One region of the Lysinibacillus irui genome, then DNA from elsewhere that is predicted to be linked to it. Evidence: a T-box and tRNA genes for the amino acid it is inferred to sense, from the RefSeq annotation. Region 1 holds a T-box; the other holds one or more tRNA genes.
The links. A T-box is a leader RNA that pairs with one kind of tRNA and senses whether it is charged. The one in region 1 lies ahead of leuS (leucine--tRNA ligase), so its partner is inferred to be a tRNA-Leu.
Positions count from the first base shown of each region.

Region 2: it encodes a tRNA-Leu, which carries the amino acid that the T-box ahead of leuS (leucine--tRNA ligase) is inferred to sense. The anticodon was not compared.

Region 1 is NZ_CP113527.1:3,342,665-3,359,133, reverse strand. Features, by position in the region: gene OU989_RS16830 (ArsR/SmtB family transcription factor) at 1-298, shown strand, start outside; gene OU989_RS16825 (SulP family inorganic anion transporter) at 355-2,097, shown strand; T-box leader at 2,163-2,373, shown strand; gene leuS (leucine--tRNA ligase) at 2,460-4,877, shown strand; gene OU989_RS16815 (NupC/NupG family nucleoside CNT transporter) at 5,704-6,885, opposite strand; gene OU989_RS16810 (sigma-70 family RNA polymerase sigma factor) at 7,260-7,781, shown strand; gene OU989_RS16805 (DUF4181 domain-containing protein) at 7,768-8,712, shown strand; gene OU989_RS16800 (permease) at 8,743-10,005, opposite strand; gene OU989_RS16795 (response regulator transcription factor) at 10,010-10,708, opposite strand; gene OU989_RS16790 (sensor histidine kinase) at 10,747-11,499, opposite strand; gene OU989_RS16785 (ABC transporter ATP-binding protein) at 11,537-12,529, opposite strand; gene OU989_RS16780 (ABC transporter ATP-binding protein) at 12,526-13,539, opposite strand; gene nikB (nickel ABC transporter permease) at 13,554-14,474, opposite strand; gene OU989_RS16770 (ABC transporter permease) at 14,489-15,388, opposite strand; gene OU989_RS16765 (glutathione ABC transporter substrate-binding protein) at 15,571-16,469, shown strand, end outside.
Region 2 is NZ_CP113527.1:3,963,832-3,980,300, reverse strand. Features, by position in the region: gene OU989_RS20020 (PP2C family protein-serine/threonine phosphatase) at 1-810, shown strand, start outside; gene OU989_RS20015 (STAS domain-containing protein) at 874-1,206, shown strand; gene rsbW (anti-sigma B factor RsbW) at 1,206-1,676, shown strand; gene sigB (RNA polymerase sigma factor SigB) at 1,654-2,439, shown strand; gene OU989_RS20000 (Tex family protein) at 2,562-4,733, shown strand; gene OU989_RS19995 (SprT family protein) at 4,801-5,262, shown strand; tRNA gene OU989_RS19990 (tRNA-Asn) at 5,351-5,427, shown strand; tRNA gene OU989_RS19985 (tRNA-Glu) at 5,429-5,500, shown strand; tRNA gene OU989_RS19980 (tRNA-Asp) at 5,531-5,606, shown strand; tRNA gene OU989_RS19975 (tRNA-Gln) at 5,612-5,686, shown strand; tRNA gene OU989_RS19970 (tRNA-Lys) at 5,702-5,774, shown strand; tRNA gene OU989_RS19965 (tRNA-Leu) at 5,843-5,928, shown strand; tRNA gene OU989_RS19960 (tRNA-Arg) at 5,947-6,023, shown strand; tRNA gene OU989_RS19955 (tRNA-Gly) at 6,042-6,115, shown strand; rRNA gene OU989_RS19950 (16S ribosomal RNA) at 6,313-7,864, shown strand; rRNA gene OU989_RS19945 (23S ribosomal RNA) at 8,170-11,097, shown strand; rRNA gene rrf (5S ribosomal RNA) at 11,292-11,407, shown strand; gene OU989_RS19935 (M24 family metallopeptidase) at 11,500-12,564, opposite strand; tRNA gene OU989_RS19930 (tRNA-Asp) at 12,720-12,795, shown strand; gene OU989_RS19925 (hypothetical protein) at 13,261-13,599, shown strand; gene tsaE (tRNA (adenosine(37)-N6)-threonylcarbamoyltransferase complex ATPase subunit type 1 TsaE) at 13,801-14,250, shown strand; gene tsaB (tRNA (adenosine(37)-N6)-threonylcarbamoyltransferase complex dimerization subunit type 1 TsaB) at 14,247-14,954, shown strand; gene rimI (ribosomal protein S18-alanine N-acetyltransferase) at 14,947-15,399, shown strand; gene tsaD (tRNA (adenosine(37)-N6)-threonylcarbamoyltransferase complex transferase subunit TsaD) at 15,399-16,415, shown strand.

The sequences.
Region 1 (16,469 bases):
ACATCCGTTACGTATTAGAATACTTGAACTCCTTGTAGATGGTCAGAAAAGTGTCAACGAGATTCAAGATTGTTTAGAAAAAGAGGGCTCGGCAGTTTCACAGCAATTAAGTGTTTTACGTGCTAAAAATATTGTTTATGGGGTGAAAGAAGGTAAAAAAGTTTACTATTCTTTAAGTGATCCAATGATTGGTGAATTACTCGGAGTGGCAAAGGATATTTTTAATAACCATTTAGTTAATACCATTTCAAGATTAGAAGAAATGACGAGCAATGAAGGTGACGAAGACAATAAGTAAATCAATGATGTTTAAAAATTATGCTTTGCTTATTATTTTGAAGGGAAGATTTATCTATGAAGTCACTGTTTACAGGACGCTTTGAAGGGTATTCAGTTCATCATGTAAAGAAGGATGTAATGTCTGGAATTATTGTTGGGATTGTCGCCATTCCACTCGCCATGTCCTTTGCCATTGCATCTGGTGTGAAACCTGAGTATGGTATTTATACCGCTTGTATTGCTGGTATCCTTATTTCGCTTTTTGGTGGATCTAAATATCAAATTGGTGGGCCCACCGGAGCGTTTGTGCCGGTATTATTAGGAATTGTCCTTACTTATGGCTATGAAGATTTATTACTTGCCGGTTTAATGGCAGGGGTTCTGCTTTGCTTAATGGGTATTTTTAAGCTGGGGTCTTTAATTAAGTTTATTCCTCGCCCTGTAACAGTTGGTTTTACTGCAGGTATAGCTGTTCTTATTTTTACAGGTCAAATTGCCAATTTTTTAGGGCTAACCAATATGGAAAGACATGAATATTTTATGGACAATATACAAGAAATCGTTAAGCAGCTAGGTACGACGAATGTTTATAGTATCTTTACGGCAATCCTTTGTTTACTAACGATTATCATCACACCAAAACTTTTTCCAAAAGTTCCTGGTGCATTAGTTGGAATTGTTGTTTCAACTCTTGTGGCAACGTTCTTCTTTTCAGGACAAGTTGCCACTATTGCAACAGCCTATGGTCAAATTCCTAATTCATTACCTCATTTTGCTTTTCCTCCTATTACGTTGGAACGCTTACAACAGCTTATTGGTCCAGCGTTTGTCATTGCAATGCTAGGAGGCATAGAATCTCTGCTATCTGCTGTCGTTGCAGACGGGATGACAAATAGTAAGCATAACAGCAACCGGGAACTTATTGGGCAAGGGATTGCCAATATCGTGACGCCATTGTTTGGAGGTATACCTGCCACGGGTGCGATTGCACGTACAGCGACCAATATTAAAACAGGCGCAGTTTCTCCTATGTCAGGTATCATCCATGGTGTGTTTGTCTTAGTCACATTATTGTTATTAGCTCCATATGCGTCACACATACCGTTAGCAAGTATGGCTCCTGTGTTAATGGTAGTAGCTTGGAATATGAGTGAACGACACCATTTTTCGCATATTGTGAAGTTAAAATCTGGAGATTCACTTGTATTATTGATTACCTTTTTATTAACTGTCTTTACTAGTCTTACATTAGCAGTCGAAGTAGGGCTAGTCTTGGCTGTGCTTTTATTTGCGAAACAGATGAGTGAAAAGCTTGTTGTCACAAAAGTATTACCCGATCATTCCCTCAAAGGTGAGAAGGTGCAGGCACATGTCGTTCACAAGCAGCATGATTGTCCGCAAATTAGCATGTATACAATTGAAGGTCCACTGTTTTTTGGTGCAGCACAAATGTTTGAACAAACGATTGAAAGCGCGTTACATCAGAAATCAAAAGTTTTGATTTTACGAATGGGGAAAGTGCCCTTTATGGATTCAACTGGTGAAGCATATTTTAGCAATATCATGGATAACTTTATAGCGCAAGGTGGTACTATTTTGTTAACTGGTGTGCAAGGTGATTTAAAGGTAGCCCTGCAACACAATGGAATCTACGATAAAATAGGCGCGCAACATTTTTATCAGCACACAGGAGAAGCAATTACAAAAGCTATTAGCTATTTGGATGTAAATCAATGCATTGGATGTCAGCATTTTGCTTTTCATGAATGTAAGGATTTATCTAAAACTAAGGAAAAAAAGGAATTAATTGTTCAGTAATGGGTAACCTGTAAACAAAGGCTTGTGCTTTTCAATACTTTCCATTAGAATAAATGCAATATCATGTAAAGACTGTGATGAGGAATAGTAGATTTGTGGTTCTTTTTAGAGAGCTAGCGGTTGGTGAAAGCTAGTAAGAAAGCAAGTTGAACTCGCCTTCTGAGTCTGCCCGCGTGAAATATCGTGTGTCGTTTCTTCCGCGTTAAGGAAGCTTGAGCCGAGTGTAATCACTAATCTGGGTGGTACCGCGGGAGTACAAATTCTCTCGTCCCTTCTTTAAGAATGGGGCGAGTTTTTTTATTTTTTAAATATTTTGTCAATTCTGATGAAGAGCAACATGATCCATCGAAGGAGGAAAAAGAATGAGTTTTAATCATCAACAAATTGAAAAAAAGTGGCAGCAATATTGGGCTGATAATAAAACATTTAAAACTGAAAATGAAACAGCGAAGCCTAAATTTTATGCCCTAGATATGTTCCCATATCCATCTGGTGCTGGACTTCATGTAGGCCATCCAGAAGGATATACAGCTACAGATATCCTATCACGCTTTAAACGTATGCAAGGCTACAATGTATTACACCCAATGGGCTGGGATGCATTTGGTTTACCAGCTGAGCAATATGCACTTGATACTGGTAATGATCCAGCTGAGTTTACCGCAAAAAATATTGCGACATTCAAGCGTCAAATCCAAGAGCTAGGCTTTAGCTATGATTGGGATCGCGAAATTAACACAACGGACCCTAACTATTATAAATGGACACAATGGATTTTTATCCAACTTTATAAAAAAGGTTTAGCTTATGTCGATGAAGTGGCTGTGAACTGGTGTCCAGCACTTGGTACTGTATTGGCGAATGAAGAGGTAATTGATGGGAAATCAGAACGTGGAGGGCATCCAGTAGAACGTCGACCAATGAAACAATGGATGCTAAAAATTACGGCATATGCAGACCGTTTAATTGATGACTTAGAGGAAGTAGATTGGCCAGAGTCTATTAAAGATATGCAACGTAACTGGATTGGTCGTTCAGAAGGGGCAGAAGTAACATTTGATATTGATGGTACAGATCAAAACTTCACGGTATTTACAACACGTCCTGATACATTATTTGGTGCTACATACTGTGTGCTTGCACCTGAACATAAATTAGTAGAACAGATTACTACTGCTGAACAACGCCAAGCTGTCGAGGATTATTTAGAAAAGGTCAAAATGAAATCTGACCTTGAGCGTACAGATTTAGCGAAAGAGAAAACAGGTGTATTTACAGGAGCCTATGCAGTGAATCCGATTAACGGTAAAAAAGTTCCGATTTGGATTGCTGATTATGTACTAGTGTCTTACGGTACAGGTGCTATTATGGCGGTTCCAGCCCATGATGAACGAGACTATGAATTTGCAACAGCGTTCGGCTTAGACATTGTTCCTGTCCTTGAAGGCGGAGACATCAGCAAAGAAGCATTTACTGGTGATGGTCCACATATTAACTCGGACTTCCTAAATGGTTTAAACAAAGTAGATGGCATCGCGAAAGCAATCGAATGGTTAGAGCAAAAAGGCGTAGGGGAGAAGAAAATCTCTTATCGTCTACGTGACTGGTTATTCTCTCGTCAACGTTACTGGGGTGAACCGATTCCAATGATTCATTGGGAAGATGGCACGATCACACCTGTTCCAGAAGAGGAACTACCATTAATGCTTCCGAAAACAGATAATATCCGTCCATCGGGTACTGGTGAATCACCATTGGCAAATATTGCAGAATGGGTGAATGTTGTAGATCCAGAGACAGGCAAAAAAGGCCGTCGTGAAACAAATACAATGCCACAGTGGGCAGGCTCTAGCTGGTACTTCTTACGCTATATCGATCCTACAAATACAGAAGCGATTGCTGATCCAGAATTACTAAAACGCTGGTTACCAGTTGATATTTATATTGGTGGGGCTGAGCATGCTGTACTACATTTACTATACGCTCGCTTCTGGCATAAAGTGTTATATGATTTAGGTGTTGTTCATACGAAAGAGCCGTTCCAAAAATTATTTAACCAAGGTATGATTCTTGGTGAAGGTAATGAAAAAATGTCTAAATCTAAAGGGAATGTTGTAAACCCAGATGAAATCATCGATTCGCATGGGGCAGATACATTACGTTTATATGAAATGTTTATGGGACCACTTGAGGCTTCTGTTGCATGGTCTACAAATGGCTTAGACGGCGCACGACGCTTCTTAGACCGTATCTGGCGTCTATTTGTCAATGAAGAGGATGGAACAATCTCTGCTAAAATTCAAGTATCTAACGATCAAACACTTGAAAAAGCTTATCACCAAACAGTGAAAAAAGTGACAGAGGATTATGAAGGCATCCGCTTTAATACAGCTATTTCACAAATGATGGTATTTATCAACGATTGCTATAAAGTTGATGTGATCCCAACAGCCTATGCGGAAGGTTTTGTTAAAATGCTAGCACCAATCGCTCCACATATTGCTGAAGAATTATGGCAGCTATTAGGTCATGAAGGAACAATTTCTTTTGCGCAATGGCCAACGTATGATGAAGCTAAGCTTGTGGATGATGAAGTAGAAATTGCTGTACAAGTTGCAGGTAAAGTACGTGCTAAAATCGTCGTAGCAAAAGATGCTTCAAAAGAGGACATCGAAAAAGTGGCATTGGCTGATGAAAAAGTACAAGAATATATGGCAGGAAAGAGCTTAGTAAAAGTCATCGTTATTCCAGGCAAACTTGTCAATATTGTCGTTAAATAAAGAGACATAAATTAAAATGTGCATTACTAAAACATAGTTATCAATACCTAAATAAAAAAAAAAATCAAAGGACAAAACATATTTTATATGACTAATATGTTTTGTCCTTTTTAAAATAGTATAACGAAATACTAAAAAAACCTTCAGGTTCGGTCCATCCTTCTCATTTATAACGATTAAACGGAATTCTTTTAACACTTTTGTATTTTTTAAATGGACAGGTACAGTAAATCCAGATCCTTTCTGGATAGGTTCTCAATGTTAATTATTAGAAAAGGAGAATAGTTTTGTTATCTATAGTTCCTATTATTCTTTTTGGTATTTCACTTGCCCTTTGTATTGTACTATTTCTTAGAATGAATCGAATCAAAGAACGTAAAGAGAAATTACCTCTAATAATTCTATTTAGTTTCACTCTACTTAGTTTTTTAGTGCTATTGTATTTTGGGCTTTTTCATTAAATAACATCGTTAAATTTTTTGAAGTGAAGGAATGGATAGATCCCATTCAAGAGTAGAATCATTTGAATCAGTCTATTATTCAGAACGATGAAAAACTGAAAGAACACTCATCTGTTTAAGAGTTAAAACAAATGAGTGTTCTTTTTTAATTTGATAAGTGTTGGGCATGAACGCCTTTTAATTGGAAAAAGCGGTCATATTCAGTCATTCTTAGCACCTAACTTTCTTTTCATCCTTTCTTGTCTACATCTTGCAAATGTCGTTGTTTTGATGTGCAACCCATAGCGATTACGAAGATACAATACAGAAAAACTGCACCCAACTAACCGAGTCGAGTGCAGTTCAAAAATAGTCCCATATTCAGTTTAAATAATCAATCCAACAATAATAGCTGTTAGGATACTTACAAGTGTAGCGCCGTACAACAACTTTAAGCCAAATCGTGCAACAACATTACCTTGTCTTTCGTTCAACCCTTTCACTGCCCCGGAAATAATACCAATGGATGAAAAGTTGGCAAAGGATACAAGGAATACAGAAATAATGCCCAGTGTACGTTCACTCATGGACGCTGAGACGTCACCAAGATTGATCATGGCAACGAATTCATTCGTTACTAATTTAGTTGCCATAATGCCGCCAGCAGAAACAGCATCTTTCCATGGGATCCCCATTAAGAAGGCGATTGGTGCAAAGATATAGCCTAATATTTCTTGGAAAGAGATGCCGATAATCATATCAAATAGTGAATTGATTAAATCCATTAAAGCTACGAAACCAATAAGCATGGCACCAACAATGATGGCTACTTTAAAGCCATCCATAATATATTCTCCAATCATTTGGAAGAAGGCTTGCTTATGCTCATCTTCAATCGTTAAGATATCTTCCTTTTCATCTACAGTATAAGGATTAATGATGGAAACAATGATAAAGCCCCCAAATAGATTCAGGACTATGGCCGTTACAACATATTTAGGCTCAATCATTGTCATGTAGGCTCCAACAACTGACATCGAAACGGTAGACATAGCTGATGCACATAAAGTATACATACGATGAGGGGCAATCTTATCTAATTGTTTTTTGACCGTTATGAATACTTCGGATTGTCCTACCATAGCAGAAGCAACGGCATTATAGGACTCTAATTTTCCCATACCACTGACTTTGCTTAAAAATAATCCTATCCATTTCATAAATAAGGGAAGTATTCTAAAGTGTTGTAAAATCCCGATCAAGACTGAAATAAAGATAATCGGTAATAATACTGTTAAAAAGAATGGTGATTCTCCTTCATTTGCTAAACCACCAAAAACAAATGATATACCTGCATTGGCATATGATAATAAATGATCAAATACTTTTGTGATTCCTTTGATTAGAACATAACCAACTGTTGTATTGAGTAGTAAAGCTGCCAATAAAAATTGGATGATTAACATAATAACTATATATTTATATTTTATTTCTTTTTTGTTTTTACTCATTAAAAAAGCTAATGCAAAAACAAGTAACAATCCACACAAGGATATTAAGTACCTCATCATTTCCTCCATATTTATATATAATATTTTTTGCCATGATGTTCCAATTTCAAAAGAACAGCTTAAGATCTAATTAGTCAGACGTCAGACAAACAATCTCACTATAACAGTTTTTTTGCTAGTTATTCAATAGAAAAAAGAAAAAAAGTATGCTTCTTGGCATACGAATACGATAAATACAGTGTATAACCGACATATTCCAAATAAAATCATTAAAATCAACGATGAAAAATGCTTGTTACAATGCTTTTTTATTGTGTGGAGTTTTTGAAAAATTATGTCCATCGTATAAACGTAGCGGTTATTTTCTTTTTTGTGAAACCAATAAGCAATGGATTACGACTATAGGGTGAATGTGTATAGGAGGTGTTTGGGTGAGTGAGCATTTAGCAGCCATTATGGAAGAGCACGGTGAATATTGCTTACGAGTGGCTTATCTATATGTAAAGGACTGGTCGATTGCTGAAGAAATTGTTCAGGATGTATTTTTCGCGTATTATCGTCAGCAGAATCGTTTTGAACAAAGATCCTCCCTAAAGACGTGTTTAGTCAAAATTACCGTACATAAAAGTCATGATTATCTACGAAGTTGGAAAAATAAACGACATCTATTGATGGAAAAAATACATATGGGTGCAAGTAAACGTACTCCGGAAAAGGAATTAGTAGTTAAGGATGAGCGATCAACATTAAAGTGTGCTTTATTTGAGTTACCAATTACTTATCGAGAGGTAGCTATCCTTTATTATTATCAGGAATTAAAGATCAGGGAAATGGCAGATATTCTTGCATGTACAGAAAATACCATTAAAACTAGATTGCACCGAGCAAGAAAAATGTTACAGGAAAGATTAGAGAAAAGTGAGTGGGAGGTGTTAGTAGATGACAACTTTTAAAGAGAAGTTGGATCAAGAACTTGGCGAAGCACCACGATTTACGCAATCATTACAGCAGGATATTCTACAGCGAGTACAGCAAGAAAAAAAGGTAACAAAACGCTGGTCATATCCACTGATTTTTATAGGTGCGATACTCATACTACTTTTGTTAGTAGAGATGGGGCCATTAGGACAGATGGAGCAAACTCGTCAAGCTTCAATTGTTACCCTGGCACAGCAAGAAACAGTAAAAAAATATACGATGATTTCAAATTCAGATGAGGAGACCTTTCTAGCGGGAAGACCTGGGTGGACGATTGGCCAAAAAGTATATAAACAAATTCCCGAAAAGGAATTATTACAGCAGCTATTACAGCAGGCCACAGTAACACAGAAATATGAAGAGAACCAATTTTTATTTCGTACCATACAGGATGTTTGGGCACAGTTTGAAAATGACCAGATCATTAAGTTGAAGATGTTCATAGGTGAGGAAAGTATTCTAATAGAAGATCATGACCATAAATCATTTTATAAAGTTAATAATAGAGAACTGACAAAGGCTTATGAAAACCTCACTCTCAAAGATCAAGCTAAATTTGGAATGAAAGGTTATGTTGTTTTTCTAGTCCTTCTACTAGCTATTCATATGCTTGTCGAAAAAATAATGAGGAAAAGGTTCAACATTCCAAAGGGGTATGTTTCTAAGGGCCATCGACGTGCTGTATGGACTCTTAAAGCTTTGAATATCGTCATGCTCATTTTATTTATGGTAAAAGGGTGGATTTTATATACCGTCATCATTGGAGGATACTTAACTGTTATTCTTTTTAGTTCCATTTTTATAGACTACTGCTACGGTCGAGAGGAAAAAAGACATTATCTTTCTATCAGTTTAGCTATTGTCAGTCTCCTATTACTTAGCCTATTTATTTTTTATATCAGCTAATTGAAGACAAAAGCCTGAACCCGAAAAAATCTAGTGTTCAGGCTTCTTTTCTTTAGTTTCAGTTTGTAGCATTAATTGATAGATACACGAAATCATAAAGCTAGCAGCTAATCCATATAGCATGTTAAAGTTTAGACCTACACCTAATCCGATAATCATGGAAAGCAGTAGAACCAGCCAGCTATGTTGATGAATGCTACGATTAGTAAATAACAGAATTAACATAAACGGTAGCATTGAAATGTGTAAGAAGGCGAAAGAATAGATAACACCTAAAATAGTTAAATCAATAGATAAGAAAAAAATTAATATAATAACCATTAGACAAATCAAATAAAAGTAGTAAGGTCTTTTCTTCACAAAAAATCGTTTCGTTGCCCGCATGTCTACTAGTAAGGTTGTTACAACAGCTAATAGAACAATAACAAGGAAGGCAAAAGTTAGAAAGCCTGGTTGTACTTCATATAAAAATGTGAAAATCAGAACTTGAAACTGGCCAAAGGAGCCACCATATAAAGCAATCATTAAGATGGCTGTGAATGACAGTGTTAATAACGCTAAGATCACACCTGATGAAAGTAGACTACGACGCACTTTTTTTGGCTTAATAAATGCAATTAAATACCAAGTCGATTTATCAAAGAGAACTTGTCCTAAAACAGCTAGTTGAATTATAACAAAAAAGAGTAGGATCTCACTATTTTTAAAATAAAATAAATACGGGTGGTATAAGCGAATTCCTTCATATACAGTACTTGCGCCATTTTGTACGAAGTAATAAATGGGAATAAAAATAAGTAAAGAAAAAAGAGCAATAATAAATAAAATTTCGAGCCATAGTATACTTTTCACAGACATGATCCGATCAAGAAGTAACATGATAATTAAAAATAAAAAAAGTGTAATAGGCACAGGGATATTTAACATAATTTCAGATAATACACTGATGCTTATTAATTGAATTAGCCATAGTTCAATGCCTGTCAGAAGATAAAATAGCCGTATCACTTTTAAATTCATGCCACTTAATTTCTGCTGTATCGTAAAAAGTAAAAAACTTTGTGTATGTTGATGTTGCGTGTAATCACTCTTATTTAACAATGAGCCGAGTACAATAAACGAAATAGCCGTTGCTAATGTATAACAAATACCTGCCATAAAGCCAAAAGAAATAAGGGCTGAGGGTGAGGACAATAATAAGTTCCCATGAATCCATCTAGCTAAAAGAATGATAACACCTGCCGCAGTGCTTAAACTTGCAAATGGTACGAGCAATGGAATTTTCTTTAGCATACAATCAATTACCTTTACTTATTTTAGATGATTTATATTGTCGTGGTGATTGGTTATATTTTTTCTTAAAGGCGACACTAAAATAGTGTTGGCTATTAAAACCACAGCTCTCTGCAATTGTAGACATACTTGCATCCAGATTATCATTTATTTTCTTCACAGCCATTTCTAGTCGATAATTGTTTATATACTCATTAATTCCGACGGACTGCTCCTCCAAAAATTTACGGCTTAAATAGCTAGGGTTCAAATGAATCTTTTCTGCAATTATATTTAAACTCAGTTTTTCATAATAGTTTTCATGAATATAGGAAAGTGCGCTTTGGATTGCATCATGGTTAGAGCTCCACACTTTATATTTCTCCACGATAGCATTTAATTCGCTAGCAATAACTGGTTTTGTAAGATAATCCTTTACCCCGATACGCAATGCTTGTTGGGCATATTCAAAGGTCTGATAAGCAGTTACCATAATGATATCAACTTCATAAAGCTCCTTTAGTTCCTTACTTAAAGTGATTCCATCTTTCCCAGGCATTTGAATATCTAAAAAGGCGATGGTCATACGGTGCTTTTTAGCTAATTGCAGAGCTTGTGAGGCATCCTGAGCAGTATGGAATGTCCAATTAGGAAAATGAGGTTTTAATAAATAAATCATTTGCTCTAATTCTAGCGGCTCATCATCTGCGATTAATATATTCAAGGTGTCATTCTCCTTTCACATTCAAATTGATAGAAAGCCTAAGCGGGAACATGGATTGTCACAGTATAAAACTGTTCATTATTTTTGATCGAGAATAAAATATTTTCGAGTCCATAAATAAGCTCAAGTCGTTTTCTAATATTTTCAAGACCGTAACCTTGCTGCAATTCGTCCTCTACTAGCACAGTAGTATGTTCTATCTTTTCAAGTGGTTGTGTATTTTTAATTTCTATTAATAATATGTTATCCATTTTTTTTATCGTAATAGATAATTCCGCAGGTCCTATATGTTTTTCAAAGCTATGTTTATATGCATTTTCAATAATGGTCTGCAGAATAAATGGAGGTATCGGGACAGTTAGGGCCTCATCATCCACATGCTTATGAATCGTCAAACGATGTCCAAAGCGTAACTGTTGGATATTTAAATAACTATCGACAAATTGTACCTCGTTTTTTAATGCAATTAAAACCTCATGATTATTGTATTTAAATTTAAAAAACGTTGCTAAGGCCTCAATGCCCGCAACCAAATCCTCCTTTCGATTGATGCGGGCTAGGCTTAGTAATGAATTTAATGCGTTAAAAAAGAAATGCGGCTGTATTTGCTGATTTAACTGGAGAATATTCGCTCTTTGTAAATCCTGCTCAAGCTCTAAATTTCTTTTTTCCTCCTCAAGGCTATCGATTTGTTTTTCGAAAATAAATATAAAAGTAAGCAGAAAAGCTCCAATAATTGGAGCAATTACACATAGGAGAATATATATGTTGAAGGTTTCTAGTTGTAACATAATGACCTCTCCAATTATTTTATTTGTGTAAAGTACATTAAACTAAATTTTCTGCAAAATGGCAAGCTACCTTATGTGTTGCCGTGATTTCTCGTAATGCTGGAACTTCTGCTTTGCATTTATCTGTTGCGAATGGACAACGTGTGTGAAAGCTACAGCCAGTAGGTGGGTTAAGAGGTGACGGTAGGTCTCCTTTTAAAATAATACGCTCCTTGCGATGTTGCTTATCAATCACTGGAATAGATGAAAACAGTGCTTTTGTATAAGGATGATGTGGTTGTGAGAACAGTGACTGCTTATCAGCAATTTCCACGACCTTCCCAAGATACATAACCATAATACGGTCTGAAATATGGCGAACAACACTTAAATCATGTGAGATAAATAGAAATGTTAAATCTAAATCTCTTTGTAGCTGCTTCAGTAAATTTAATATTTGTGCTTGAATGGAAACATCTAAGGCAGAAACAGATTCATCACAAATAATAATTTTAGGATTAACAGCAAGGGCTCTCGCGATACCAATACGCTGGCGTTGACCACCTGAAAATTCATGTGGATAACGCTCTAAATATTCTGGACGTAACCCTACAAGGGACATTAATTCCAACATACGTGCTTCCTGCTTTTCAGGTGGTACTATTTTTTGAATAGACATAGCTTCCGTTAACATTTTTCGAATCGTTCTTCGTGGGTTAAGAGAAGCATATGGATCCTGGAAAATAATTTGTATGTCTTTCCGTGCAGCTCGTAGCTCTTTTTTACTCATATTCACTAAGTTTTTACCGAATAACAATACTTCCCCTGAAGTAGGCTCATCCAATCTTAAAATAGAACGGCCAGTCGTTGATTTTCCACAGCCAGATTCTCCTACAATGCTGAGTGTTTCACCAGGCATAATATCGAAGGAAACACCATCAACAGCTTTAACAACCTGTTGTGGGCCGAAGAGCTTTTCTTTTTTTAAGAAAAAATGCTGTTTTAAATCATTTACTTGTAATAGTGGTTGTGTTTGATGTGCCGTTGTCATACTGTCATCTCCTTCATAAGTGTTTCTCCTTGCCATTCATTGCTGTACATCCAGCATCTAACTTTTTTACCTTGCTCGACTGTAAGAAGTTCAGGTTGTTTGTCACGACATAAATCTGTAGCAAATGGGCAGCGTTCTGCATAACGACAGCCAATTGGGTAATTGTATGGACTTGGAACAGTTCCATGAATAGTAGAAAGTTCTTCTTGATCTTCATATAGCTTCGGTAAGGATTGAATAAGTCCATTCGTATAAGGGTGTAATGGTTTTTCAAAAAGGCTTTCAGTTGTGCCTTCTTCTACAACCTGTCCCGCATACATAACCGCTATTTTATCACAAACTTCTGCTACAACTCCGAGGTCATGCGTAATGAAGATAATACTCATTCCTAATTGTTTTTGTAGGTTTTGAATAATATCAATAATTTGAGCTTGAATCGTTACATCTAGTGCCGTTGTTGGTTCGTCTGCAATTAACACATCTGGTGTACAGGCTAAGGCCATCGCAATCATAATACGTTGTCGCATGCCACCACTTAATTGATAAGGCTCCTGCTTCGCTCTTTTTTCAGGTGCAGGAATTCCTACTAGACGAATCATATCGACAGCCTTTTGCCATGCTTCTTTTCGAGATAAACCTTGGTGCAATCGAATCGATTCAGCTATTTGCTCACCTACTGATAAAACAGGGTTTAAGCTCGTCATAGGCTCTTGGAAAATCATTGATATTTTATTGCCTCGAATTTTGCGTAACTCTTCATCTGATAATTTTAAGATGTCCGTATTATTTAATAGAATCTCACCATTGATGATTTTTCCAGGTGGTGAGGGTACTAAACGTAGTAATGACAGGGAAGTCATGGATTTTCCACAACCAGATTCACCAACAATACCGAGTGTTTCTCCTTTTTGCAGTGTAAAGGATACGCCATCAACAGCTTTGGCAACCCCTTCACTTGAATAAAAATACGTTTGTAAATTTTTCACTTCCAACACTGTTTCTTGTTTCATCTGTTTTTCCCTCCCTAGTTTAAATCCATTCGTTTATTGAAGAATCTGTATAAAATATCCACGAAAAGATTAATAAAAACAAATATTAATGAGGCAACAAGAACGCCACCTTGAACGACAGGTATGTCACGTGTACGAATAGCATCAACAATCATGCGTCCTAATCCATTGACAGCGAAAACAGATTCTACTAATACAGTTCCACCAAGTAAACTACCAAATTGTAAACCTACTACTGTAATTACTGGGATTAAAGCATTACGTAAGGCATGCTTTAGGATAATGACGTAACCCTTTAAGCCTTTTGCTTTTGCCGTTCGAATATAGTCTTGATTCACGACGTCTAACATACTAGAACGAGTCATACGCGCAACGATAGCTGCACCACCAGCACCAAGAGTGACTGCAGGAAGAATAATATGTTTAGCACTTTCCCAGCCTGCAACAGGAAGCCAATGTAGCTGTACCGAGAAAACATACATTAATAAAATACCTAGCCAGAAACTTGGTAGCGAGATCCCTAATAAGGCCACAATCATAAGGCCAGCATCCATAAAAGAATAGGGACGAATTGCTGAGATGATGCCAGCGATAAGTCCTAAAATAATGGTAATTAATATACTGTAAAAGGCTAGCTCGATTGTAATCGGTAAACGGGCGGTAATTTCCTCAAATACTGGTTGTTTATTTTTTAATGAATGACCCATATCTCCTTGTAAAAGATTTTTAATGTAATCAGTGTATTGAACAGCTAATGGTTTATTGAGCCCTAAATTTTCACGTAATTCTTCAACAGTTTCTTGTGAAGCACCTTCTCCTGCTAAAATAATAGCCGGGTCACCTGGTATCATTTGCATAATAAGAAAAACAACAAGTGTAACACCAAGCGTCACGGGAATAATTTGAGCTAGACGTTTTAAGATAAATAAAGTCATGTATCTTCTCTCCTTTAATTTTTCATTCTTGGGTCTAGCGCATCGCGTAAACCATCTCCAAATAGGTTAAATCCTAATACAAGTATGGAAATCATAATACCTGGGAATAGCGCCATATAAGGAGCGGTAAACAAGAAATCACGACCATTTGAAAGCATGGCACCCCATTCAGGAGATGGTGGCTGTGCACCCAGCCCTAAGAAGGACAGACCAGCTGCAGATAGAATCGCCGTCGCTAAACGCATAGATGCTTGTACAATAATTGGTGACAAAATATTCGGGAAAATATGCTTGATTAATATTGTCATATCATTTGCTCCGAGTGTTTTCACAGCATCGATATATTCCAACTTTTTAACTTCCATTGTCGATCCACGTACGATTCGTGCAAACATTGGAATGGAGAAAAATCCTACAGCAATTGTTACGTTAATAAGACTTGCACCTAATGCACTGACAATGGCTAAGGCAAGTAGGATACCTGGGAAGGCAAGCATAATATCTAAAATTCGACTAATAATGGAATCAACCCATTTACCATAATAGCCAGCGATAAGCCCTAAAAATGTTCCAATTGTTCCGCCAAATAAAACGGCTGAAATACCAACACCGATGGATAAACGTGATCCATATAAAATTCGACTTAAAATATCTCGACCTTTATCGTCAGTTCCCATAAGGTGGTCTAAACTTGGTCCTTGTAATTTTTGACCTAACTGTACATCGTATGGATCATAAGGGGCTAGAATGGGTCCGATGAGAAACATCAATATATAAAGAAGAATGATGATGCCTCCAGCGACAGCTGCTTTATTTTTTTTGATTTTGTTTAGGAAAGAAACAAGATTTTTTTTTCTAGTTGCCTTGCGTGCATTCACTAAAACAGAATGATCGATAGTAGTTACTTTATCCATATCGAATACTCCTTTTCTATTTGATTTGATTTCAATTTAGTGAAAAGCGTAAAGAATGTAAATATTTTATGGAGTATTAGTCAGAAAATTTAAAAAACACGTAAAAATTTTAAAAAACAAGTGAATTTTATTTCTTTATAATTCGAAATGTAAGTAACAAATCACACAAGGAGGAAATGTTTATGAAGAAAATGAAGTTGTTTTTATTCATGGCACTTATTACTGTACTTGTTTTGCAAGCATGCTCTACAGCTAATAATAATAGTGCGGAAGATTCCAAAGAGGGATCGAAAAGTGTAGGAGGAGAATTAGTTGTATTAAGAGCAGCGGATGCTACAAGCTTAGATCCTCATTTTATTACAGATATTCCTTCAGCGAATATTATTCATGGCAAAGTATATGAAACGCTAGTTGCTTTTGATAGAGATCGTAAAATTGTTCCATTACTAGCAAAAGAGTGGGAGCAAAAAGACGATGTCACTTGGACGTTTACATTGAATGAGGGCATTAAATTCCATGATGGTGCAGATTTTAATGCAGAGGCTGTAAAAGCTACTTTCGACCGTATCTTAGATCCTGCAACTGGTTCACCACAGCGTGATAAATTATCAATGATTAATGAAGTAGTAGTAGAGGATACGTATGTTGTTACATTGAAATTAAAAGAACCATATGCACCGCTTTTATCTATTTTAGCAAGCCAAGAAGGTAGTATGATGAGTCCGAAAGCGATTGCGGAAGCGGCTGACGAATTAGCAACACATCCGGTAGGGACAGGCCCATTTGTATTTGAATCTTGGAAATCTGGTCAAGAAATTACATTAAACACAAATAAAGATTACTGGGGTACTGTACCGAAAGTAGATAAAGTAACATTTAAAGTTGTGCCAGAGGATTCTACTCGTTTAGCAATGATTGAAAGTGGAGAAGCTCATATCGCAGAACAAGTTCCTGTTACAGAAATTGACCGTATTGAAAATTCATCAACTATGAATCTATTCCGTGCAGAAGGTCTTGCAGTAGAATTTATCGGTTTCAATGTGAAAGACACATTATTATCGGATGTAAAAGTTCGTCAAGC
Region 2 (16,469 bases), 620 kb from region 1:
ACACAACCAGCCTATGATTTTCTTATTGAAGTAATGGTGCATTATGGCATGGCCCATAGAGAGCACCAAAGCTTACTGCAAAAACAAGCAGAATATGAGATGGAAATGAAAATAGCAACAAACATTCAAAATACTCAATTGAAAACACATGTACCACAGCTACAAAGTTTTGATATAGGAATGATTTCGGTTCCGATACGTAAAATGAATGGAGACTATGTCCATTTTTTTCATGACGGTGACGAATATTTAAGTGTAGCTGTAACAGATGTTGTTGGAAAGGGAGTGCCGGCGGCTTTATGTATGTCGATGGTGAAGTATGGTCTTGAAACATTGGTATATGCATATAAAGATCCCTCCTATGTTTTAGAAGTTATTAATAGGGTAATAGAAAAAGGTGTAGATGATAGTATGTTTGTTTCCATGTTTTATGGGTGCTTAGATGTACAACAAAATATCTTTGCCTACGCCTCAGCAGGTCACGAGCCAGCGTTGCATTACAGTGCTAAGGAAGATCAATTTATTTCCTTAGATGCTAAAGGTTTATTACTTGGTGTATTGCCAGAAACAACATATTCGTTTCATGAAATCGTTTTAGAAGAAAATGATTTAGTAATTATGATGACGGATGGAGTAACAGAATTTAGAGCACAGGAAAGCTTAAATTCACGAGAGGTTATTACTGCTTTAATTAAGGAGAATAAGCATTTAACAGCTCAGCAATTGTGCCAAATTCTTTATAAGGAAATAGAGAAAGTGCAGAATTTTAAACTAACTGATGATTTTACTGTAGTTATTTTAAAAAAATAGGTTTACGTTTTAATTGAAAAGGGAAGAGAAAATAGTCTAACAAATATGGTGGAGGTGTGCTATATGGACGTGACAATACATTTTAAAGAAATTGATCATAAATTATTTGGTTTTGTTGAAGGTGAAATTGATACATTTACTGCTTCTGGATTACGAGAGGAATTAGAAGCTGTAAAGATAACTGAAGGGTTAGAGATTGAACTTGATTTATCAAAGGTAAATTACATGGATAGTACAGGTCTTGGGATTTTTGTTGCCTTTTATAAAAGAGCGTTACGTGAAAATGGCAAAGTAAAGCTGGTTGGTTTATCAAATAGATTACAAAGATTGTTTGAAATTACAGGACTAAGTGATTTGATGGATATCGAAACTGATAAAAAGGTGGAATTAAGATAATGAAGGAATTTGACTATATTGAAATTAGAGTTCCTGCTAAACCGCAATTTGTCAGTGTCATTCGATTAACTGTCTCGGGCTTAGCTAGTAGGATCGGTTTTAATTATGATGATATCGAAGACTTAAAAATTGCAGCAAGTGAAGCTGTAACGAATGTTGTTCACCATGCTTATAAAGAAGATGAAGAAGGCGAAATTGTCATTGGATGTGCGCTATACGACAATAAAATGGAAATGATGATTGCGGATTATGGCAATAGCTTTAATTTCGAAGAGATCAAGTCTAAGATTGGACCATATCATCCTGAAGAAAGTATTGCGGGGCTTAGAGAAGGTGGTTTAGGACTTTATTTAATGGAAACTTTGATGGATGAGGTGATGATCAATAACGATGGTGGCGTAACTGTCTTTATGACAAAGTATGTCACTAGGGAGCAGGTGGAAAAAAATGTCGAAAGAATCACTACATAAATCTTCATCCAAGGAAGATGTACTAAAGTGGATTGAATTGTACCAGTCAACGGAGGATGATGAAGCACAAACAAACTTAGTGATTCATTATCGATATCTAGTTGAATCAATAGCACGTAAATATTCGAATGGTAAATCTTACTATGATGATATTGTTCAAGTAGGGATGCTGGGTTTATTAGGTGCAATCAGACGTTTTGATCCGAATGTTGGTCGTAGTTTTGAGGCATTTGCGGTGCCAACGATAGTTGGAGAAATTAAGCGATTTTTACGTGATAAAACATGGGATGTTCACGTGCCTAGACGAATAAAAGAACTAGGACCGAGAATCAAATCAACGGTGGAGGCGCTGACAATTGAACTACAGCGCTCTCCTTCTATTAAAGATATTGCAGAACGCTTAGAGGTTGCTGAAGAAGAAGTTTTAGAAGCTATGGAAATGAGCCGTAGTTATCAAGCTCTTTCTATGGATCATTCGATAGAGTCAGATTCAGATGGTAGTACAGTCACGTTATTCGATATTTTGGGTAGAGAAGATGACGGCTACGAAATAACTGATAAACGAATGATCGTTGCTGATGCGCTAGTTGTGTTGAATGAGAGAGAAAAACAGATTATTCAGCTTACATATTTAGAGCAACTTAGTCAAAAAGAAGCTGGAGAACGATTAGGAATTTCTCAAATGCATGTATCAAGAATACAAAGAAAAGCAATAAAGAAATTACAAGAGGCTATTCTAGCGAGTGGCAGTGTTTCGCTCTAATCTATCTATCGGTTTGTTAATATGCAAAAAAATAGTCTACTCAAACAGATATGAGTAGACTATTTTTTTGCATTTTTAGTAAAGTGTAATGGTAAAATGAAAAGAAAAAGGGTAGTGATGATGTGGAACAAAAACAAATGTTACAGCTCATTGCAAAAGATGTAGCGGTCAAACCAGGGCAAGTAGATGCTGTTATAAAATTATTAGAAGAGGGAAACACGGTACCATTTATTGCGCGTTATCGTAAAGAAGTAACAGGATCTCTCGATGAAGTGCAGATTAAAGCTGTAGAGGATCGTTATCACTACATACAGCAACTTGAACAACGGAAAGAGGAGGTTATCCGTTTAATTCAGGAACAGGATAAACTTACGCCCGAATTAGAAAAGGCGATTCTTTCAGCAACAGTCTTACAGCGCGTGGAGGATTTATACAGACCGTATAAGCAAAAACGACGTACAAAGGCAACTGTTGCGAAAGAAAAAGGCTTAGAACCACTGGCAGACCTTCTATTAGCATTTAGTAATGATACATTAGAGCAATTAGCTGTTGATTTTGTAGATAATGAACAAGTTGCCAATACAGAGGAAGCTCTAATGGGAGCTCGAGATATTTTAGCAGAACGTTTTGCTGATGATGCTGCAATTCGTGAGAAAATCCGTGCGTACTCATGGAAAGATGGAGTCCTTGTAACAACTGTGAAAAATGCTGAAATCGATGAAAAAAATGTTTTTGAAATGTATTACGAGTACGAAGAGCCTGTTAGTCGTATCGTTCCACACCGTATTTTAGCCATCAACAGAGGAGAGAAAGAAGAAGTTTTAAAGGTTTCAATCCATGTACCAGTGGATCGAGTATTAATGATTATGTGGAAGGAATGGATACCTGCCACTGGTTCATCTCCTGCTATTGCAGAAGTTAAACTAGCTATAGAAGATTCATACAAGCGTTTAATTCAGCCTTCTATTGAAAGAGAATTACGAAATGAGCTTACAGAAAAAGCGGAGGCTCAAGCTATTCACATCTTCTCTGAAAACTTAAGAAATTTATTACTGCAACCACCAATGAAAGGGAAATATGTATTGGGAGTTGACCCGGCTTACCGCACAGGCTGTAAGCTAGCGGTTGTAGATGAAACTGGGAAAATGCTAGAGGTAACAGCTATTTATCCACATCCCCCTAAGCCCGATGTGGCAAAATCTAAAGCTACGGTGAAAGGTATTTTAGCTAAGTATCCAATAAGTATAATTGCAATCGGTAACGGAACAGCATCCAGAGAAACGGAACAATTTATTGCGGACGTATTAAGTGAAATTACGACCGATGTGGCTTATGTTATTGTCAATGAAGCGGGAGCGTCTGTCTACTCGGCGTCTGATATTGCACGTGCAGAATTTCCTGATTTGCAGGTTGAGCAACGCAGTGCTGTTTCCATTGCACGCCGTTTGCAGGATCCTTTATCAGAGTTGGTGAAAATTGAACCAAAAGCAGTAGGGGTAGGTCAATATCAACACGATGTTTCTCAAAAAAAATTAAATGAATCGCTAACATTTATAGTAGAAACAGCTGTTAACCAAGTGGGGGTTGATGTTAACACAGCTTCCTCATCACTCTTACAATATGTTTCTGGTTTATCGAAAACAGTTGCTGAGAATATCGTTAAGATGCGAGAGGAAAATGGTCAATTTACTACACGAGCACAATTAAAGAAGATTCCAAGGCTTGGTGCTAAAACTTATGAACAAGCTATTGGATTCTTGCGTGTTCCTGAAGCAAAAAATCCATTTGATGCGACGGGAATTCACCCTGAGAGCTACAAACTTGCTGAGCAAATTTTAGCTGAGGCACAAATAGATAAAAAAGAGCTCGGAACATCCAAGGCAGAAGCAGCAATTGCAGCTTTAGATATTGACAAGTTAAGTGAAGTTCTTGGCATAGGCGTTGTGACCATTCAAGATATCGTGGATACTTTAATGAAACCAAGCCGAGACCCACGTGATGCCTTCCCGCAACCATTGCTGAAAACCGATGTGTTGAAAATGGAAGATTTAAAAATAGGGATGGAGCTCCAGGGGACAGTTCGAAATGTAGTAGATTTCGGTGCATTTGTTGATATTGGAGTGAAACAAGACGGACTTGTGCATATTTCTAAACTACAAACTAAGCGCATTAAACATCCATTAGAAGTTGTAGCTTTAGGTGATATTGTCACTGTTTGGGTTGAACAAATAGACGTAAATAAAGGGCGTATTTCTTTAACAATGCTTCCGCCTAAAAATCAAACATTAGAATAAGTAATAAATTTTTACCACACTGTCTATACTACGCAGTGTGGTATTCTTGTTGTTAGAGGTGATCATTATGAACAATGAGGAATTACAACAGCTTGTTCGTCGCTTATCCTTGGAAAGTTTTCAAAAGCCATTTCAACATCAAGCCTACTTTAACGCTAGATTACGTTCAACAGGAGGGCGGTATCTTTTACAATCCCATAATATAGAAATTAATCCTAAAGCCTTTGAGCTATATGGCGTTAAGGAAATTGAAGGTATAGTCCTGCATGAACTATGTCATTATCATTTACATATAGAAGGTAAAGGGTATCAACATCGAGATCAAGACTTTCGGGCATTATTAAAAAAAGTAAATGCACCTCGATTTTGCTCAGTTTTACAACCTCCTAAAGCATCAACTACCAAATATAGTCGTCGTTATACTTATACTTGTGTCAATTGCCAACAATTATATGTTCGAAAAATAAAAATGAATGTTGAAAAGTATTGTTGTAGCAAGTGTTTGGGGAGATTAAAACTATTAGAGTAAAAAAATAAAAAAACAGTTGACGTTTTATTAAGTTGTCCCTATAATAGTAAAAGTCGACAAGATAACGACGACAACATTACATGATTATTCCGAAGTAGCTCAGTTGGTAGTAGCACCTGACTGTTAATCAGGTTGTCGCAGGTTCGAGTCCTGCCTTCGGAGCCATGGCCCCTTGGTCAAGTGGTTAAGACACCGCCCTTTCACGGCGGTAACACGGGTTCGAATCCCGTAGGGGTCATTTTCTTTATATTTTAAATTACAATAATTTGGTCCCGTGGTGTAGCGGTTAACATGCCTGCCTGTCACGCAGGAGATCGCCGGTTCGATCCCGGTCGGGACCGCCACTTATTGGGGTATAGCCAAGCGGTAAGGCAACGGATTTTGATTCCGTCATGCCTAGGTTCGAATCCTAGTACCCCAGCCATTCATTTCTTAATTTGAGCCATTAGCTCAGTTGGTAGAGCATCTGACTTTTAATCAGAGGGTCGAAGGTTCGAGTCCTTCATGGCTCATCTTATTTTAAGAAAAAAGGTTGACTTTTTTGGTTATCGTAGTATAATGAGAAAGTTACTAATCGAATGCGGTCGTGGCGGAACGGCAGACGCGCTAGGTTGAGGGCCTAGTGGGGGCAACCCCGTGGAGGTTCAAGTCCTCTCGGCCGCACCAAGTCATTTAATTTTATATGCGCCCGTAGCTCAATTGGATAGAGCGTCTGACTACGGATCAGAAGGTTGTGGGTTCGACTCCTGCCGGGCGCGCCAATTTTAAACAATAAATACGCGGGTGTAGTTTAATGGTAAAACCTCAGCCTTCCAAGCTGATGTCGTGAGTTCGATTCTCATCACCCGCTCCAAAAAAAGTGTTGACAACCAAATGGTTGTGTGATAACATAAAGAAGTTGTCTGAAAGACGACGTTATGAACCTTGAAAACTGAACAAGCAAAACGTAATCAATAAAGTTTTAAGTAACTAGTTTCGGCTAGTGAACAAAACAAAATTTTGGACATCAAAATTGATGCCAGCAAAACAATTTGAGCTAATCAAATTTCTTTTATGGAGAGTTTGATCCTGGCTCAGGACGAACGCTGGCGGCGTGCCTAATACATGCAAGTCGAGCGAACAGAGAAGGAGCTTGCTCCTTTGACGTTAGCGGCGGACGGGTGAGTAACACGTGGGCAACCTACCTTATAGTTTGGGATAACTCCGGGAAACCGGGGCTAATACCGAATAATCTGTTCCACCTCATGGTGGAACACTGAAAGACGGTTTCGGCTGTCGCTATAAGATGGGCCCGCGGCGCATTAGCTAGTTGGTGAGGTAACGGCTCACCAAGGCGACGATGCGTAGCCGACCTGAGAGGGTGATCGGCCACACTGGGACTGAGACACGGCCCAGACTCCTACGGGAGGCAGCAGTAGGGAATCTTCCACAATGGGCGAAAGCCTGATGGAGCAACGCCGCGTGAGTGAAGAAGGTTTTCGGATCGTAAAACTCTGTTGTAAGGGAAGAACAAGTACAGTAGTAACTGGCTGTACCTTGACGGTACCTTATTAGAAAGCCACGGCTAACTACGTGCCAGCAGCCGCGGTAATACGTAGGTGGCAAGCGTTGTCCGGAATTATTGGGCGTAAAGCGCGCGCAGGCGGTCCTTTAAGTCTGATGTGAAAGCCCACGGCTCAACCGTGGAGGGTCATTGGAAACTGGGGGACTTGAGTGCAGAAGAGGAAAGTGGAATTCCAAGTGTAGCGGTGAAATGCGTAGAGATTTGGAGGAACACCAGTGGCGAAGGCGACTTTCTGGTCTGTAACTGACGCTGAGGCGCGAAAGCGTGGGGAGCAAACAGGATTAGATACCCTGGTAGTCCACGCCGTAAACGATGAGTGCTAAGTGTTAGGGGGTTTCCGCCCCTTAGTGCTGCAGCTAACGCATTAAGCACTCCGCCTGGGGAGTACGGTCGCAAGACTGAAACTCAAAGGAATTGACGGGGGCCCGCACAAGCGGTGGAGCATGTGGTTTAATTCGAAGCAACGCGAAGAACCTTACCAGGTCTTGACATCCCGTTGACCACTGTAGAGATATAGTTTCCCCTTCGGGGGCAACGGTGACAGGTGGTGCATGGTTGTCGTCAGCTCGTGTCGTGAGATGTTGGGTTAAGTCCCGCAACGAGCGCAACCCTTGATCTTAGTTGCCATCATTTAGTTGGGCACTCTAAGGTGACTGCCGGTGACAAACCGGAGGAAGGTGGGGATGACGTCAAATCATCATGCCCCTTATGACCTGGGCTACACACGTGCTACAATGGACGATACAAACGGTTGCCAACTCGCGAGAGGGAGCTAATCCGATAAAGTCGTTCTCAGTTCGGATTGTAGGCTGCAACTCGCCTACATGAAGCCGGAATCGCTAGTAATCGCGGATCAGCATGCCGCGGTGAATACGTTCCCGGGCCTTGTACACACCGCCCGTCACACCACGAGAGTTTGTAACACCCGAAGTCGGTGAGGTAACCTTTTGGAGCCAGCCGCCGAAGGTGGGATAGATGATTGGGGTGAAGTCGTAACAAGGTAGCCGTATCGGAAGGTGCGGCTGGATCACCTCCTTTCTAAGGATTATTTCGGAATACAAACCTAGGGTTTGTAAGATTACGTTTTGCGTTCAGTTTTGAAGGTTCATTCTTCCGAATGAAATACTTCAAAACTTGTTCTTTGAAAACTGGATAAAACGACATTGAAATTGTAACAAACACATTTATTTTTTAAGTTTTTTATAGGCTTAATAACATTAGTAAGGTTTCAAGACACAAGCAGTTCTAGGAAGCAATCGAGTGAATGAAGGAGCGTACTTCAGTACGTGACTGATTGAACGAGTGAAGCTGACAACGAAATGCGATGTGTATTGAAAGCTGTAGGTTAAGTTATTAAGGGCGCACGGCGAATGCCTTGGCACTAGGAGCCGAAGAAGGACGGCACTAACACCGATATGCTTCGGGGAGCTGTAAGTGAGCTTTGATCCGGAGATTTCCGAATGGGGGAACCCACTACGTTTAATCGCGTAGTATCTTGACGTGAATACATAGCGTCTTGAAGGCAGACCCAGGGAACTGAAACATCTAAGTACCTGGAGGAAGAGAAAGAAAAATCGATTCCCTGAGTAGCGGCGAGCGAAACGGGAAGAGCCCAAACCAAGAGGCTTGCCTCTTGGGGTTGTAGGACACTCTATACGGAGTTACAAAAGAGCGAGTTAGATGAAGCGACTTGGAAAGGTCCGCCAGAGCAGGTAAAAGCCCTGTAGTCGAAAGTTCGTTCTCTCCTGAGTGGATCCTGAGTACGGCGGAACACGTGAAATTCCGTCGGAATCCGGGAGGACCATCTCCCAAGGCTAAATACTACCTAGTGACCGATAGTGAACCAGTACCGTGAGGGAAAGGTGAAAAGCACCCCGGGAGGGGAGTGAAAGAGATCCTGAAACCGTGTGCCTACAAGTAGTTAGAGCCCGTTAATGGGTGATAGCGTGCCTTTTGTAGAATGAACCGGCGAGTTACGATTACGTGCAAGGTTAAGCTTTAGAAGGCGGAGCCGCAGCGAAAGCGAGTCTGAATAGGGCGAAATAGTACGTGGTCGTAGACCCGAAACCAGGTGATCTACCCATGTCCAGGGTGAAGGTAAGGTAACACTTACTGGAGGCCCGAACCCACGCACGTTGAAAAGTGCGGGGATGAGGTGTGGGTAGCGGAGAAATTCCAATCGAACTTGGAGATAGCTGGTTCTCTCCGAAATAGCTTTAGGGCTAGCCTCGTGATGAGAATACTGGAGGTAGAGCACTGTTTGGACTAGGGGGCCATCCCGGTTTACCGAATTCAGACAAACTCCGAATGCCAGATATTTATACACGGGAGTCAGACTGCGAGTGATAAGATCCGTAGTCAAAAGGGAAACAGCCCAGACCACCAGCTAAGGTCCCAAAGTAATCGTTAAGTGGAAAAGGATGTGGCGTTGCACAGACAACCAGGATGTTGGCTTAGAAGCAGCCATCATTTAAAGAGTGCGTAATAGCTCACTGGTCGAGTGACGCTGCGCCGAAAATGTATCGGGGCTAAACGATTCACCGAAGCTGTGGATTGACATCTACGATGTCAGTGGTAGGAGAGCGTTCTAAGTGCGTTGAAGTCAGACCGGAAGGACTGGTGGAGCGCTTAGAAGTGAGAATGCCGGTATGAGTAGCGAAAGACGGGTGAGAATCCCGTCCACCGTATGACTAAGGTTTCCTGAGGAAGGCTCGTCCGCTCAGGGTTAGTCGGGACCTAAGCCGAGGCCGACAGGCGTAGGCGATGGACAACAGGTTGATATTCCTGTACCACCTCCTCACCGTTTGAGAAATGGGGGGACGCAGTAGGATAGGGTAAGCGCGCTGTTGGTTATGCGCGTCCAAGCAGTAAGGCGTGTGTGTAGGCAAATCCGCACACTGTAACGTTGAGCTGTGATGGCGAGTCCGTATGGACGAAGTTCCTGATTTCACACTGCCAAGAAAAGCCTCTATCGAGGTGAGAGGTGCCCGTACCGCAAACCGACACAGGTAGTCGAGGAGAGAATCCTAAGGTGTGCGAGAGAACTCTCGTTAAGGAACTCGGCAAAATGACCCCGTAACTTCGGGAGAAGGGGTGCTCTTGAGCGTGCAAGCGCATGAGAGCCGCAGTGAATAGGCCCAGGCGACTGTTTAGCAAAAACACAGGTCTCTGCAAAACCGTAAGGTGACGTATAGGGGCTGACGCCTGCCCGGTGCTGGAAGGTTAAGAGGAGTGGTTAGCGCAAGCGAAGCTGCGAATTGAAGCCCCAGTAAACGGCGGCCGTAACTATAACGGTCCTAAGGTAGCGAAATTCCTTGTCGGGTAAGTTCCGACCCGCACGAAAGGCGTAACGATCTGGGCACTGTCTCAACGAGAGACTCGGTGAAATTATAGTACCTGTGAAGATGCAGGTTACCCGCGACAGGACGGAAAGACCCCGTGGAGCTTTACTGTAGCCTGATATTGAATTTTGGTACAACTTGTACAGGATAGGTAGGAGCCAGAGATCTCGGAGCGCCAGCTTCGAAGGAGGCGTCGGTGGGATACTACCCTGGTTGTATTGAAATTCTAACCCATGCCCCTTAGCGGGGCAGGAGACAGTGTCAGGCGGACAGTTTGACTGGGGCGGTCGCCTCCTAAAAGGTAACGGAGGCGCCCAAAGGTTCCCTCAGAATGGTTGGAAATCATTCGTAGAGTGTAAAGGCACAAGGGAGCTTGACTGCGAGACCTACAAGTCGAGCAGGGTCGAAAGACGGGCTTAGTGATCCGGTGGTTCCGCATGGAAGGGCCATCGCTCAACGGATAAAAGCTACCCCGGGGATAACAGGCTTATCTCCCCCAAGAGTCCACATCGACGGGGAGGTTTGGCACCTCGATGTCGGCTCATCGCATCCTGGGGCTGTAGTCGGTCCCAAGGGTTGGGCTGTTCGCCCATTAAAGCGGTACGCGAGCTGGGTTCAGAACGTCGTGAGACAGTTCGGTCCCTATCCGTCGTGGGCGTAGGAAATTTGAGAGGAGCTGTCCTTAGTACGAGAGGACCGGGATGGACACACCGCTGGTGTACCAGTTGTCTTGCCAAAGGCATCGCTGGGTAGCTATGTGTGGACGGGATAAGTGCTGAAAGCATCTAAGCATGAAGCCCCCCTCAAGATGAGATTTCCCATTACGCAAGTAAGTAAGATCCCTCAAAGACGATGAGGTAGATAGGTTCGAGGTGGAAGTGTGGTGACACATGGAGCTGACGAATACTAATCGATCGAGGACTTAACCAAATTGTTTGAAGCATTCAATGCACCGTTTATCCAGTTTTGAAAGAACAATACTTTCAACAATAAAAATGAGAGCTTCAAGACACAAGTAGAACAAGGAAGCAACCGAGTGATTGAGGGAGCGTACTAATGTACGTGACTGATTGAGCGAGAGCAGCTGACGGAGTAATACGCCGTGTATTGAAGGTCGAACATAGTCTAGTGATGATGGCAAAGAGGTCACACCCGTTCCCATACCGAACACGGAAGTTAAGCTCTTTAGCGCCGATGGTAGTTGGGGGCTTCCCCCTGTGAGAGTAGGACGTCGCTAGGCAAGAAAGCAGTCAGCTGTGAGCTGGCTGCTTTTTTATTTAAAAAATTAAAGAATAATTACATTTGTAATTATTCTTTGATGTTATTGTTTATTTATAAAATAATGAGTTCCTTTGGAGAGTGGGTAAGTACTTCCACACTGTCTTTCTTAATGATAACGTCATCCTCGATACGTACGCCGCCTATATTGGGTATATAAATACCTGGTTCAACTGTTAATACCATATTCTCTTCTAGAATATCTTCACAGACCGTAGTCATAAATATATTTTCATGGATATCTAATCCTATACCATGTCCTGCACCATGTCCATAATTATGTCCATAACCTTTTGCTGTAATATAGTCACGAGTATAGCTATCTGCCTCTCGTCCTGTAATACCTGCTCTCATTTTGGAAAGGGCATGTTGGAGAGAGTCATAAACGATTTGGTATACTTCCTTTAAGTGGTCTGATGGCTCCCCAATTGCAATCGTTCTAGTCATATCCGAACGATAGCCTTGAAAATAAGCGCCAAAATCCATTATCAGCATATCACCTTGCTCAACTACTTTAGAGGACGCTACACCATGCGGTAATGCTGAACGATAACCTGAAGCGATAATCATGTCAAAGGCTGCCCCAGTGGCACCATTTTTTCGCATATGAGATTCTAATGCATGGGCAATATCAAGTTCAGAAATGCCTGGTTCAATGATAGTTAAAATATATTTAAATGCCTCATCCGAAATCCATGCTGCTTTTTTTATTATTTCAATTTCTTCGGGTGTTTTAATCTTTCGTAAATCTTCTACAATAGTAGACAATGGCTTCAATGTGGCTGTCAATTTATTATTCATTAATTGATAACTATGATATGTAACATGATGTTGCTCAAAACCTGCTGTTTTAATTGAATCCTGTTCAAAAATTTCCTGAATGGTTTCATATAAACGGTTGCGATCAATTTCTAGAACCTCAAAAGCTTTACATTGATCCTTTGCCTGTTGTGTATAGCGGAAGTCTACTAATAAGAGAGCGCGAGTGTTTGTTACGATAACTGTTCCTGCACTGCCTGTAAACCCTGTTAAATAACGGCGATTCTGAGCGTTTGTAATAATAATTGCGTCCATATCTTGTCCTTGTAAAGATTGTCGTAATTCGTTTAATTTTGACATATAATTTTCCCCCTTTACGTTAACTATACTGCAAATTTTGCATCATGTTTAGAGTCTACAAAAAATAGATACGTAGATAATTTTTGAATAAAAAATATGAAAATATTTGTTGCATATCTAATTTTTTTATGATATATTTATAAATGTCTTAAAGAGGTCCCGTGGTGTAGCGGTTAACATGCCTGCCTGTCACGCAGGAGATCGCCGGTTCGATCCCGGTCGGGACCGCCATTTATAATTAAATATATAGCCCTTATGATTGTTAAAGTCATAAGGGCTTTATTGTGTTCAATCGGATATTCATTCAGTTATACACCTCCAAAGTGGACTTTTTCAAATATGCTGGAAGCGTCAATGTTAAACTTCATGAGGACCTAGTTCATAGCGTATCAACATTGGGGCTTAAAGCTTTATAGTCGGCGAAGGACTCATGACGAACCTACCGTTATTTTATAAAAAATAACATCTAACGTCCTAAATAGCTCATCAAATTCTCTTAGAAAGATGTCTAATCGCTGTAAAAGCTTTTTATAAGTGTAATAAATAAAACTTATTGCATATATTTAATATTATCTAAAGATAGTAAAAATTACCGATAAATGATGGCGTTTCTATAAGGTAAAATTAGATATGTTTCTAAAATAAAAATTAGGGGTAAACATTAGAAGTAATCGGATTGGCTACGGAGGTGTTAATATGAGCAAAGACTATTCTTTTAAACGTCTTTATTTACCTTTGCTTATTGGTTCCATGATATTGATGGTAGGCTGTGGAGATCCTATTATAGAGATAGAAGAATCAAATGCGTATCACTGGCAAAAAAATATGAATGAAGCAGAATTTGAGAAATTAAAAAATGATATGTCATATATTGAAGTAGTAGAAACAGTAGGCGGCGCAGGTAAAAAGATCAAAAATAATGAATATCGGTGGAATGATGAAATCCTGATGACACAGGCTTATTTATTGAAATTTAAGAATGATAAACTAATTGATAAAGAGATTATTGCTGTTAAAGGCCATTCCAATAGATAGATAGTTGACACGTCTTCACAATAGAAGGCGTGTTTTTTTTATTCAATGGTTACCCTTCTTACAAGCACAATATCAAAGCCAAGACACATTGCTTCTTTAGTTAGAACCATTTCAGCAAGATATAATTCATATTGGATGCTTTGAACATTTCCGCTAGTTTAGGTAAACTAGAGGTAATGTAGTGATGAGAGGAAAAAGAGTATGTATGAAATAATCATGAATTCAGTTGATGATACAGAACGCTTTGCCGTGAAGCTAGCAAATTTACTAGAAGCGCAAGACACCATAACATTAGAGGGGGATCTAGGCGCTGGTAAGACAACATTTACAAAAGCTTTAGCGAAGGGACTTGGAGTCAAAAGAACAGTCAACAGCCCAACTTTTACGATTGTTAAGCAGTATGAGGGAAGGTTACCCTTTAATCATTTAGATGTCTATCGGTTAGCAGAAAGTGATGAGGATCTTGGTTGGGATGAATTGTTTTATGGAGATGCGGTATCAGTGATCGAATGGGCACATTTAATTGAACAAGATTTGCCACAGGATCGCTTGGCGATAGAGATTTACCGAATCGGAGAAAATGAACGACGCTTTGTGTTATTACCTCGTGGGGAACGCTATGAGGCACTATGTGAGGAGCTAATGAAATGATTTGGTTAGGAATAGAAACAGCGAATACACCGCTTTCTGTTGCAGTTGTGAAGGATGGCAAAGTGGTGGCCGAAATGATACAAAATATAAAATTAACCCATTCAGCAGGTGCGATGCCAGCTATTGAGGAGATACTAGCTCGAGTAGGTATTAAACCAAACGAATTGGATGCAATTGCCGTATCTGAAGGGCCAGGTTCTTATACAGGTGTCCGTATAGGAGTGACGCTAGCCAAAACCCTTGCATGGACATTGCAGAAGCCTTTAGTGGGGATATCTAGTTTAAAGGCATTAGCTGCAAATGCCGCCTTATATAATGGGTTGGTTTGCCCAATTTTTGACGCAAGAAGAGGCAATGTCTATACGGCCGTTTATCAAGGCCAAGCATTAGAGGCTATTGTCGAGGATTATCATACACATATCACTGATTTATTAGAGCGTTTGAAGGCATTAGAGGCACCTATTTTGTTTGTGGGAACAGATGTAGATATTTTTTGGGACAATATTGTAGAAGTTCTTGGTGATACAGCAGTACGTGCACCATTTAGTCTTGACTTGCCACGAGCGGCGGAAGTAATTCGTGTTGCGACTAAAATGGAACTTCCAAGTGTTGAAGCTACCCATCACTTTGTCCCACAATATAAACGTATTGCGGAAGCAGAGGCAAATTGGCTGAAAGAACAGAAGGAGAAGGAACATGAGTAGTACTGTAACTTATCGTAAAATGGTCTCTGATGATGTACCTGCAGTCTATGAAATTGAAGTGGCTTCTTTTCCTGTGCCATGGACACTAGATTCATTTTACTATGAGGTACATGAAAATCAGTATGCACACTATGTATTAGCCATCGATGCAGATGACACTATTATTGGTTTTTGTGGCATGTGGATGGTTATAGATGCAGCCCAAATTACAAATGTAGCTGTTATAGAAGCAGCACGTGGCCGAGGGATAGGCGAGGGGCTAATGCGTGAGGCGATGCAAATAGCTCGTTTACACGGAATGGAAGTTATGACTTTAGAGGTACGTGTGACAAATAGCATTGCGCAAAACCTTTATCGCAAGCTACAGTTCCAAGATGGTGGCATACGTAAAGGCTATTATACTGATAACGGGGAGGATGCCCTTGTCATGTGGGTGAATTTATAATGAAAAATGGATTGATATTAGCAATAGAATCGAGCTGTGATGAAACAGCAGCAGCAATCATTCGAAATGGACATGAAATCGTATCGAATGTGGTTGCTTCTCAAATAGAAAGTCATAAGCGATTTGGTGGCGTTGTACCTGAAATTGCCTCACGTCATCATGTCGAACAAATTACAATGGTGATAGAAGAGGCATTAGCACAAGCTAAGTTAAAGCCAGAAGATTTAGATGCGGTTGCTGTTACAGAGGGTCCTGGTCTAGTAGGGGCCTTGTTGATTGGCATTAATGCGGCTAAGGCTTTTGCTTTTGCAAACAACTTGCCGATTGTTGGTGTACATCATATTGCGGGTCATATTTATGCAAATGCACTCGTTCAGCCAATGGAATTTCCCTTATTAGCACTTGTCGTATCAGGTGGTCATACAGAGCTTGTCTATATGAAGGAACATGGTTCTTTCGAGGTCATTGGTGAAACGCGAGATGATGCAGCTGGAGAAGCCTATGATAAAGTGGCACGTGTATTAAATTTACCTTACCCAGGTGGCCCACGTATTGATCAGCTTGCTCATGAGGGCGAAGAGGCTGTTCCATTTCCAAGGGTATGGCTAGAAGAGGATTCTTACGATTTTAGTTTTAGTGGCTTAAAATCAGCCGTCATTAATTATAAACATAATATGGATCAAAGAGGTGAAGACATTTCACCCGCAGCTGTTGCAAAAGGCTTCCAGGAAAGTGTTGTAGAAGTATTAACTGCTAAAACGTTGCGAGCTGCTCGACAATATCGAGTGAAACAGGTCATTGCAGCAGGCGGTGTAGCCGCGAATAAAGGCTTGCGTGCTTCATTAGAGGCTGTATTTTCAAAGGAAGGTATTCCGTTTTTTGTACCACCACTTAAATTGTGTACGGATAATGCGGCGATGATTGGTGCTGCAGCTATGCCAATGTTGGAAGCGGGCGTTAGAGGAAATTTAACGATGAATGGACGTCCAGGAATGGAATTAAAATCCTGGGTGTAGAGATGAAAGAGGTATCTATTTTTTAGATATCTCTTTTTGATTGTCGAAAATATG